Regions from separate parts of the Micromonospora sp. NPDC005553 genome, predicted to be linked through region 1. Evidence: riboswitches for the same ligand, from Rfam matches in the RefSeq annotation. Region 1 holds a riboswitch; each other region holds the start of a gene.
What was found. A riboswitch is a leader RNA that binds a small molecule or an ion and turns the genes downstream of it on or off. The one in region 1 is predicted to bind cobalamin.
Positions count from the first base shown of each region.

Region 1 (3,273 bases):
CCCGAGCGCGGGTGACGAGCGTCTCGTCGTCCAGGGGAGCCTCCGTTCGGATCACACTCATGACACCGCCCACCCGCTGCGGGTTCCACCCGGCGTGGGTCAGGTTGCTCCCATCCGCCGTGCAGCGTATTGCCAGGAATCGGTGCTCCACTGGAGGGACGTCGAGGAGAGGGGCTGGTCATGAGCTGGTTCAGTCGCCGGTCACGGGGTGCCGAGGCGACCCCGACGAAGCTGGACCGGGAGGCGACCCGCGACGACCTCGCGGCGCTGGAGGCGTTCGTGGCCACCCGGCACGGGGTGGAGTTCTACCTGGAGCCGGAGACCACGGCGACGGACACCACGGTGGTGGCGATCGCCCACGACGGCGAGTGGATCCGCCGCCGTACCGGAACGCCCCGTGCGGCCGGGGCCATCGCCCGCAAGCACGCGGTGCCGCTGTACGAGGCGGCGCGCACCGGCTACCCGGAACGGATGCGGACCTGGAGCCGGGCCCACCCGGAACGGCACGCCCGCTGAGGCGCAGCCCGGACGCTCGTGGCCGGGGCTTCATCGTTCTGAAGATGAACGGTGTGCCGGCCTGAGGCGCCCGCACTCGGTGCTGGAAGGGCGTTGCCGGCTGGATCAGGCGCCTTCGACGGCTGAGCGGGCCTGCTCGAACGTCATCGGGTCGGCGTGGCTGGAGACGTACCAGTGGTAGGTGCTGTCGAGCAGTCGTCGGACCAGGTCGACGTCGAGGCCGTCCTCCGGTCGGCGCAGGTGCGCCGGCGGCGGGTAGAAGCAGTCGCCCAGCAGCATCACCCCCGAGTCGGGCACCAGCACCACTGCCGAATCCGGTGCGTGCCCGCCCCCGACGTGGCGTAGCCGAACCCCGACCGGCAGCTCGTCCACGTCGGCGAAGGTCCGGGTCGGCGGCAGGATGGCGAAGTCTTCCCAGGACGGCATCGCGCGTGCGCGGGCCTGGAAGCTCGGGCGCAGGCGGGGATCGGCGAGTACCTGCTCTTGCAGGTAGCGGTGGCTCCACGGTCGGGCGGCCTCGGCGCGCAGCAGCGACACGGCCGTCTCGTGCCCGACGATTTCCACGCCGGGCCAGGCGCAGGCGCCCCACACGTGGTCCCAGTGATGGTGGGTGTAGACCAGCCAACGCGGCTCCGGGAGCCCGGCGGCGGCCAGCGCGCCCTGGATCTCGCGGGCGTGCGCGGGGCTCTGCCCGGCGTCGATCATCACACTGCCGCGTTCGTCGGCGACGACGGCGACGCCGGCCTGGACCGCCTCCGGGTCGGGATCGCCCGGACAGAGCCAGACCCGGCCCGCCAGGTGGTGGAACTGCGGGGCGACCATGGTGATCGACCTCCGAGATTGATCGCGGACACTGGTGTGGCGTTCGCCGATCCTAGGTGAGGGTTTCGGCCGGCACCGCCCTGCCGGATGATCGGCGCAGGTGAGAGCTGGTTCGGCCATCCTTTGCTCTGCTTACCTATAGACGCCGGTCACCCTCCGTGCCCGGTGCGTATAGGTAAGCAGAGCAAAGGATGTCGCACATTGATCTGGGGCATTACGCCGCGCGGAGTCGCGCCTGCACCAATCGCTGAAGCTCGATGAATGCCGTCGGCCTGGCGGGGCCGGGCCGGCGTTGACCGGCGGCGCGGCGGTGTGGCAGCATTCGCGGCCTGACGGCAGTGAAGGAAGTCGGTGCGAATCCGACGCGGTCCCGCCACTGTCACCGGGGAGCGATCCCCCCTCGTGAGTCACGGCCGTGTGTCTGCGGTTGGAAGGCCGGGGGAGAGCGTCGATCCGGAAGCCAGGATACTTCGGCCGTCGGGACGTACCCCAGGGCGTGGACACCCGAGGAGGACCCGATGACGCACGGCGTCTCATTCATCGACGACTATCGTCGTCTCGCACTGCAGGCAGTGCATTGCAAGGACACCGGACACCGGCCACCGGCACCGCTGAGCTGATCGCCCGGCGCTGACCGGCCCCGACCCATGCGTCGGTGCGCCGTTCGCCCGGGCCGTCGTACCGGCTGACGCCGTACCCACCCGCTTCGTCCAGGTCGCCCTCGTGAGGGCCCAGGGCGTCACTCTCCGGAGCCTGCCGTGCGCATCCTGCTGCTGTCCACCGCCGACACCGACCTGCTTGCCGCCCGCGCCAGCGGCGCCGACTACCGGTTGGCCAACCCGGCCCGAGTCGCCGCCGAGGAGGTGCCCGCCCTGCTCGACGGGGTCGCCCTCGTCGTCGTACGCCTGCTCGGCGGGCGGCAGGCGTGGCCGGACGGCCTCGCCGCGGTGCTCGCCACCGGCGTGCCGACTGTCGTGCTCGGCGGTGAGGCGCTGCCCGACGCGGAGCTGATGGCCATCTCCACAGTGCCGTCCGGGGTCGTCACCCAGTCGCTGGCGTACCTCGTGGAGGGCGGCCCGGACAACCTCGGACAGTTGGCCCGGTTCCTCTCCGACACGGTGCTGCTCACCGGCCAGGGGTTCGCCGCACCCGCGCCCACCCCGGCGTACGGCGTGCACGGCGACCACGCCGCCGACCCGGATCGGCCCACAGTGGGAATCGTCTTCTACCGGGCGCACGCCCTCGCCGGCAACACCGGATTCGTCGACGTGCTCGCTGACGCGGTCCGCCAGGCCGGCGGCAACCCCCTGCCGATCTTCTGCGGCTCGCTGCGCGGGTTGACAGCGGGCGCCGGACCACTCGGGCTCTTCGCCCGCTGTGACGCTCTGCTGGTCACGGTGCTCGCGGCCGGCGGCGCGGTCGCCGCCGACGCCTCCGGTGGCGGCGACGAGGACGCCTGGGACGTCGGCGCCCTGGCGGCCCTGGACGTGCCGGTCATCCAGGCGCTCTGCCTCACCAGCACCCGCGCGCAGTGGGCCGACAGCGACGCCGGCCTGTCCCCGTTGGACGCCGCCATGCAGGTGGCCATCCCCGAGTTCGACGGCCGGATCGTCACAGTGCCGTTCTCGTTCAAGCAGATCGACGCCGACGGGCTCTCGGTCTACACCGCCGATCCCGAGCGGGCCGCGAGGGTCGCCGGGATCGCGGTACGCCACGCCCGGCTGCGGTACGTGCCGCACGCCGACAAGCGCATCGCCGTGGTGCTCAGCTCGTACCCCACCAAGCACTCCCGGGTCGGCAACGCCGTCGGGTTGGACACCCCGGCGTCGGCGGTCCGGCTGTTCGCCGCGTTGGCCGAGGCCGGCTACGACCTGGGTGACGCGCCGCCGCCCGACGACGGTGACGCGCTGATCCACGCGCTGATCGCCGCCGGTG
Region 1 is NZ_JBIAJD010000001.1:199,912-203,184, reverse strand. Features, by position in the region: gene ACFYPG_RS01055 (RNA polymerase sigma factor) at 1-61, opposite strand, end outside; gene ACFYPG_RS01050 (hypothetical protein) at 181-516, shown strand; gene ACFYPG_RS01045 (MBL fold metallo-hydrolase) at 622-1,338, opposite strand; cobalamin riboswitch at 1,680-1,809, shown strand; gene cobN (cobaltochelatase subunit CobN) at 2,097-3,273, shown strand, end outside.

Region 2 (3,273 bases), 650 kb from region 1:
CGGATCGATGTAACACGCTCAAGTGAATCTTCTTCCGTAAGCCGGAATCAGATTCAATCCTGACTGAGCGGACTTCCTCAGATAAGAGTGCAGGCCACAGTCGGGTCTGTCGTTACTGGTAAGCGCACAAGTCTTTAGTCTGCGCGTACTCTCGCGCACTGCTCGCGGAACTGGCGTGGCGAAAGACCGTAGGCGCTGCGGAACGCCTGGCTGAAGTGCGCCGGGCTGGTGAACCCCCACTGGGCGGCGATCGCGTGGATCGGGCGCGCGCCTAGTTGGGGGTTGGCGAGGTCGCGTCGGCACTGCTCCAGGCGACGCTCTCGGACCCAGCCGGCAACCGTGCGCCCTTCCTCGTGGAACAGCTTGTGCAGGTATCGCAACGAGATGTGATGCACTGCGGCAATCGCGTCCGGTGTCAGGCGCGGATCGCCGAGATTCTCTCGGACGAAGGCGTGGATCTGAGCCATCAACGCTCGACGTCGGGTGTGGGAGGGCACCGCACTTTGGACGTCCAGCGCGTTGGCCAGTGCCGCTGTCAACACGTCAATGGTGAGGGTGGACAGCTGGGCGGCGTCCAACGGACTGAGTTCGTCCATGTGCCGGGCAAGGTGCAGCAGGAATTGTGAAGATAACGCGCCGATACCTTGGGCGCCAGGGATGCGAACTGCGCTCAGGCGCCGCAACTCCCAAGGGGGCAACGGCAGTAACAAGCGCGGGAAGCGCAGAAGCAGCAGCTGACTAACTGGCACATCCGGGCTGAATTCGGCCAGGTAGGGCCGGGAGGTGTCATACAGAATCAGATCCCCCACGCCGAAATCTGTGCGCTGGCCGTCTTGCGTGATCATGCCGCCACCGCGCACAAGGCAGCCCAGCTTGAACACCTCGGGATCGGCCTGCCGAATGAGCTTGGGAGTGCGGTGGACCGAGTGCGGCATCGTGGTCATTAATGTCGCCTGCACGGGACCGAACTCGCTGATTCCGACCTGAGCTCGAAATCCGGGCTCCCACTGCGATTCACAGCGTAAATCGTAGGGCACCCAGAGCTTCGAGTTCACCTCGCGCCAGAAGGCGAACCCGTCTTCAACCGGGACCTCGGTGGTGCTGACTACGTCCATGACTCACCTTCGCACTGTCGCTGCAGGGGTCAGATCACGATAGCCTGGCGTCGATATACCGGCGTTGCGAGTTAGGGCGCGGGTCAGGCATTGAGGGCTTTTCATCGTGATGGGCCTGGTCGCGATGGGTGGCGGGCAGCGTGTGTCGAGATAGGACGCGGCTCCCGGTAAGACAGCAGGCGACCAAGATCCGATGCCCCAACCGGGAGCCTCACTGTGCTGTCTCACCCGTCTACGGTCGCGCTGTCCGGCCGCACTCTGAACCACCTGGCCGACCTCATCCGCGCCGAACGCACCCGCCGCCGCGGCATCGAGCTCCCGCAACAACGCGGCGCACATAAGCATCCACACTCTGCGTGATCGAGACTTGACGTGGACGCCATCCGACCAGATCGACGGCGGGGCGGGTTCCTCAGACCGCGCCGGCGCCGCGACGGGCGCACCGCGCACGGGTCAGTCGTCTTCGGCACCGTCGAGCAGCGCGCGCCGCAGCGCCAGCCGGTGCTTGCGGCGGATCTCCGCCTCGCGGTACCGCCGCCGGTCACCGTCGGTCTCCGGTAGCAGCGGCGGCACCGTACGAGGCTGGCCGTCGTCGTCGATCGCGACCATGACCAGGTGAGCGGTGGCCACGTCGGTGGGCGGCACCGCCCGGTCCCACCGGTCGGCGGTCACCTTGACCGCCACCTCCATCGAGCTGCGACCGGCCCAGGTGATCCGGGCGTCGACGTGCACGACGTCGCCGACCCGCACCGCGCGCAGGAACGCGGTCTCGTCGATCGCGGCGGTGACCGCCGGCCCGTCGGAGTGGCGGGCGGCGACCACCCCGGCCACCGAGTCGATGAGGTTGAGGATCCGGCCGCCGTGGACCGTACCCATCAGGTTGGTGTGATGCTGGTCCATGATCTGCGACAGGGTCAGGTGCGACGCCGACGGCGCTCGGCCGGCGATCGTGGTGGTGTCGTGCACAGCGGTAGTCCGTCCCTCGGGAAACCACACCGCCGGAACACGGGCACACGCTGACGAGGACACACCGGCGCACACCGCCCGGCACGTCACCCGCTCAGCCCACCCGCGAGGCCGACGGCAGCGCACACGGTTGTGTACGCGGCGCGGGCAGGTCTTCGGACTCGCGGGCCTGACCGGCTCCACGCCGGTCCCCTACTGGCCGTCGCTTCCCAGGCCACTGGCCCAGTGCTGATGACGGCGGTCGTTCCCACTCACCGCTGCGGGGCAGCCCCGGATTCCCACCGGGTTCCCTCTTACGACGCCCAGCCGGTCACGACGGGGCGAACCAGCGCCACCGGGAGCATAGCTGGCCAGGGGCGACGGCCCCTCAGCCCGGCCGACCACCCGGGAGGTGTTCGGCTTTAGCCATGTGAGGAAAAAGTTCGTCACCTCTTGTAAAAAGTCTCAGCCCAGTGAGGATATTCAGATGCGTCGTCACCCTCAGAATCCTGGGCGGGTGGTCTCGGGCCTCCTCGCGCTCCTCCTCGCCTCGGCGGTCGCTCTCCTCGTGTCCGCCCAGCCCGCCGCAGCTCACGGGACCCTCGCCATGTCCACACCGGCGAGCGGCGCAACCGTGCGCGAGCCGTTGACGTCGGTGCAGCTGTTCTTCACCGAGAAGGCCGCTGCCAACGCGTTCTTCACGATCACCGCGCCGGGTGGCATCCGGGTCGACAATGGCTGGTCGTACGGGGAGCCGAAGCCGCTGGACAAGCCGGTGCGCGAGTACTTCCTGGTCAACGGCCAGTTCGAGCCACGCGAGTACACGACCGGGTTCCCCGCGACGGTGGCGGTCGCGCACCTGCCAGCCAAGGGCCAGTACTCGGTGAGCTACCTGTCGGTCGCCTCGGACGGGGACCCCGTACGCGGCACCTTGACCTTCCGCTACGACGGGCCGGTGACGGCGGCGCCCAAGGGGTGGAGCCCGCCGTCGACCCAGCCAGATCCGGCGCTGTTGGCCACCGCCGAGCAACACGGGTCGTCCGGGCAGGCGTCGGCGGTGCCGACAGTCGCGGCCGAGACGGCGGTTCCGCCGTCCGCGGCAGCGGCTGCGCCGACCGGATCGACTGACGAAAGCGGCCCCGGAGCGGTCGCGTGGGTCGGCCTGGCGGTGGTCGCGGTGGCGGCGGCGGCGGCCGGATTCGTCGTCTGGCGT
Region 2 is NZ_JBIAJD010000001.1:845,109-848,381, forward strand. Features, by position in the region: gene ACFYPG_RS03900 (helix-turn-helix domain-containing protein) at 135-1,115, opposite strand; gene ACFYPG_RS03905 (acyl-CoA thioesterase) at 1,569-2,015, opposite strand; cobalamin riboswitch at 2,210-2,426, opposite strand; gene ACFYPG_RS03910 (copper resistance protein CopC) at 2,548-3,273, shown strand, end outside.
Region 2: another riboswitch for cobalamin. It lies ahead of ACFYPG_RS03905 (acyl-CoA thioesterase); the one in region 1 lies ahead of cobN (cobaltochelatase subunit CobN).

Region 3 (3,273 bases), on a different contig from region 1:
GACGTCCCACACCTGGTTGGCGTCGATCATCAGGTTGCGATCCGGGCCGAGGATCTCCCGCGCGATCGCGCATCGGCGGATGTCGTCGTCGAGGTTGGCGCCCACCTTGAGCTTGACGTAGCCGTAGCCGGTGTCGACCGCCTCCTGGCACAGTCGGCGCAGCTTGTCGTCGCCGTAGCCGAGCCAGCCCGCCGAGGTGGTGTAGGCGGGGTAGCCGGTCCGGTCGAGCTCGGCGAGGCGGGCGGCCTTCGTGCTCTCCTTGGCCCGCAGGATGGCCAGTGCCTCGTCGCGGGTCAGCGCGTCGGACAGGTAGCGCAGGTCAGCGATGTCGACGAGTTGCTCGGGGGTCATGTCGACGAGCAGCCGCCACAGCGGCTTGTCGGCGACCCGGGCGATCAGGTCCCATGACGCGTTCAACACGGCGGCGAGGGACAGGTGGACGACGCCCTTCTCGGGGCCGAGCCACCGCAGTTGCGAGTCGGAGGTGAGCAGGCGGTAGACCGCGCCCATGTCCGCTGCCATCGTTGCCACGTCCTGGCCCACGAGGAGCTGTGCCTGGTGGACTGCCGCCGCCGCGACGATGTCGTTGCCTCGGCCGATGGTGAAGGTCAGGCCGTGCCCCGCGAGTGGCGCGCCCACGCCGTCGACGCCGTCGGTGTGCAGGACGACGTAGGCCGCCGAGTAGTCGCCGTCCTTGTTCATGGCGTCTGACCCGTCAGCGGTCAGGGAGGTGGGGAAGCGGACGTCTTCGACGGTGACGGCAGTGATCTGCGGCATGCGCTCCTCGCCCGGCTAGGCTAAAGATCAGATGATCACTGGGAGTATACGGAGGGCTGCTCCAGCGCGTCAACGTTGTCGATCACCTCGGACGTGCAGACATATGATGTTTGCCCTCTCGGGTCGAGCCGCCTTGACTCCGATCATGCCGGTTGGCGGGCGAAGGTGCCGCGCGCGGCGGACCCTGAAGATCGGATGTTCCGGCTCGCCGCGAGGTATCGACGGCGACGTATGGGCTTGGTCCCCAATGCTGTGGCCTCGATACGTCAAATCTTTGTCGAATGTCGACACCCGTGCGCAGAGCCTCGTCTCCGGTGCCCGGCGTCGGTCGGCCGCAGCGTGCTCCCGGGGGGTTGGTGACGGTGGTCACCGCATCGCCGTCGACACGCCCGAGACCGACATGTGGGGTGTGACAACGACTGCGTCCCTATATATGGTGTCGAGCGCAGCTGGTTCGGCCGCTCATCCAGTGCGGTCGAGGCAACAGGGAACCCGGTGGAAATCCGGGACTGTCCCGCAGCGGTGAGTGGGAACGACAGCCGTCATCAGCACTGGGCCACCATTCGGCCTGGGAAGCGACGGCCAGTAGGAGACCGGCGAGCCCGGTCGTGCCCGCGAGTCCGAAGACCTGCCAGCGCGCCGCGTACCCGCACCCGGGTGGGCGGCGGTCCGAGGCCGCGTGGGACGGCTGACGCCACCTGACCCACGCCGGTGCCGGCGTGGCGTCCGTCGGTGTCTGTCTCCTCGCGTCCGGGCCACCAGGTCTCGAACTCCGAGGAGCGAGTGGTGACAGTCACCGAGGTAGTCCCGGCCAGAGGCGACGCGACAGTGCGGCGGACGCCGATGCAGGTCCGCAAGCGCGACGGCGGCACCGAACCCGTGGACGTGAACAAGATCGTCCGGGCGGTCGAGCGGTGGGCCGACGACCTGACCGACGTCGACCCGTTGCGGGTGGCTACCCGCACCATCAGCGGCCTCTACGACGGCGCGACCACTGCCGAACTCGACCGGCTGTCCATCCAGACCGCCGCCGAGATGATCGGTGAGGAGCCGCAGTACTCGCGTCTGGCCGCGCGGCTGCTGGCCGGCTACGTCGACAAGGAGGTGCGGCGACAGGGCATCACCTCGTTCAGCGCGGCGATCCGGGTCGGCCACGCCGAGGGCCTGATCGGTGACGACACCGCCGCGTTCGTCGCCGCACACGCCGCGACGCTCGACCACGCCGTCGACCCGGACGGCGACCGCCGGTTCGAGTATTTCGGCCTGCGCACGGTGTACGACCGCTACCTGTTGCGCCACCCCACCAGCCGACTGGTGCTGGAGACCCCGCAGTACTGGCTGCTGCGGGTGGCCTGCGGCCTGTCCCGGACGCCGGACGAGGCGGTCGACTTCTACCGGCTGATGTCCAGCCTGGCCTACCTGCCCAGCTCGCCGACCTTGTTCAACTCCGGCACCCGGCACACCCAGATGTCCTCCTGCTACCTGGTCGACTCCCCGCTCGACGAGCTGGACTCGATCTACGCCCGGTACGCCCAGGTCGCCAACCTGTCCAAGTTCGCCGGGGGCATCGGCATCGCGTACTCCCGGGTCCGCTCCCGGGGCGCGCTGATCCGGGGCACGAACGGGCAGTCCAACGGGATCGTGCCGTGGCTGCGCACGCTGGACGCGAGCGTCGCCGCGGTCAACCAGGGTGGCCGACGCAAGGGCGCTGCCTGCGTCTACCTGGAGCCGTGGCACCCGGACATCGAGGAGTTCCTGCAACTGCGGGACAACACCGGCGAGGACGCCCGCCGCACCCACAACCTGAACCTGGCCAACTGGGTGCCGGACGAGTTCATGCGTCGGGTCGAGGCCGACGAGCTGTGGTCGCTGTTCGACCCGCACGAGGTGCCCGAGCTGCCCGACCTGTGGGGGGAGCGGTTCGACGCCGCGTACCGGCAGGCCGAGGCGCAGGGCCGCTACGTGCGGCAGGTCCCGGCCCGGGAGCTGTACGGGAAGATGATGCGGACCCTCGCCCAGACCGGCAACGGCTGGATGACCTTCAAGGACGCGTCGAACCGGCTCTGCAACCAGACCGCCGAACCGGGCAACGTGGTGCACCTGTCCAACCTCTGCACCGAGATCGTCGAGGTGTCCAGTGACGCCGAGACCGCCGTGTGCAACCTCGGCTCGGTGAACCTCGCCGCCCACCTCACCGCCGACGGCATCGACTGGGAGCGGCTGCGCGCCACGGTGCGGACCGCGGTGACCTTCCTCGACCGGGTCATCGACATCAACTACTACCCGACCGCGCAGGCGGCGGCGAGCAACCCCCGCTGGCGGCCAGTCGGGCTCGGGCTGATGGGCCTTCAGGACGCCTTCTTCGCGCTGCGGCTGCCGTTCGACTCGCCGGCCGCCCGCGAGCTGTCCACCCGGATCAGCGAGGAGCTGTACCTGACCGCGCTGGAAACCTCCGCCGACCTGGCGCGCGACTTCGGCAAGCATCCGGCGTACCCG
Region 3 is NZ_JBIAJD010000005.1:379,406-382,678, reverse strand. Features, by position in the region: gene ACFYPG_RS22645 (enolase C-terminal domain-like protein) at 1-777, opposite strand, end outside; cobalamin riboswitch at 1,211-1,428, shown strand; gene ACFYPG_RS22640 (ribonucleoside-diphosphate reductase subunit alpha) at 1,621-3,273, shown strand, end outside.
Region 3: another riboswitch for cobalamin. It lies ahead of ACFYPG_RS22640 (ribonucleoside-diphosphate reductase subunit alpha); the one in region 1 lies ahead of cobN (cobaltochelatase subunit CobN).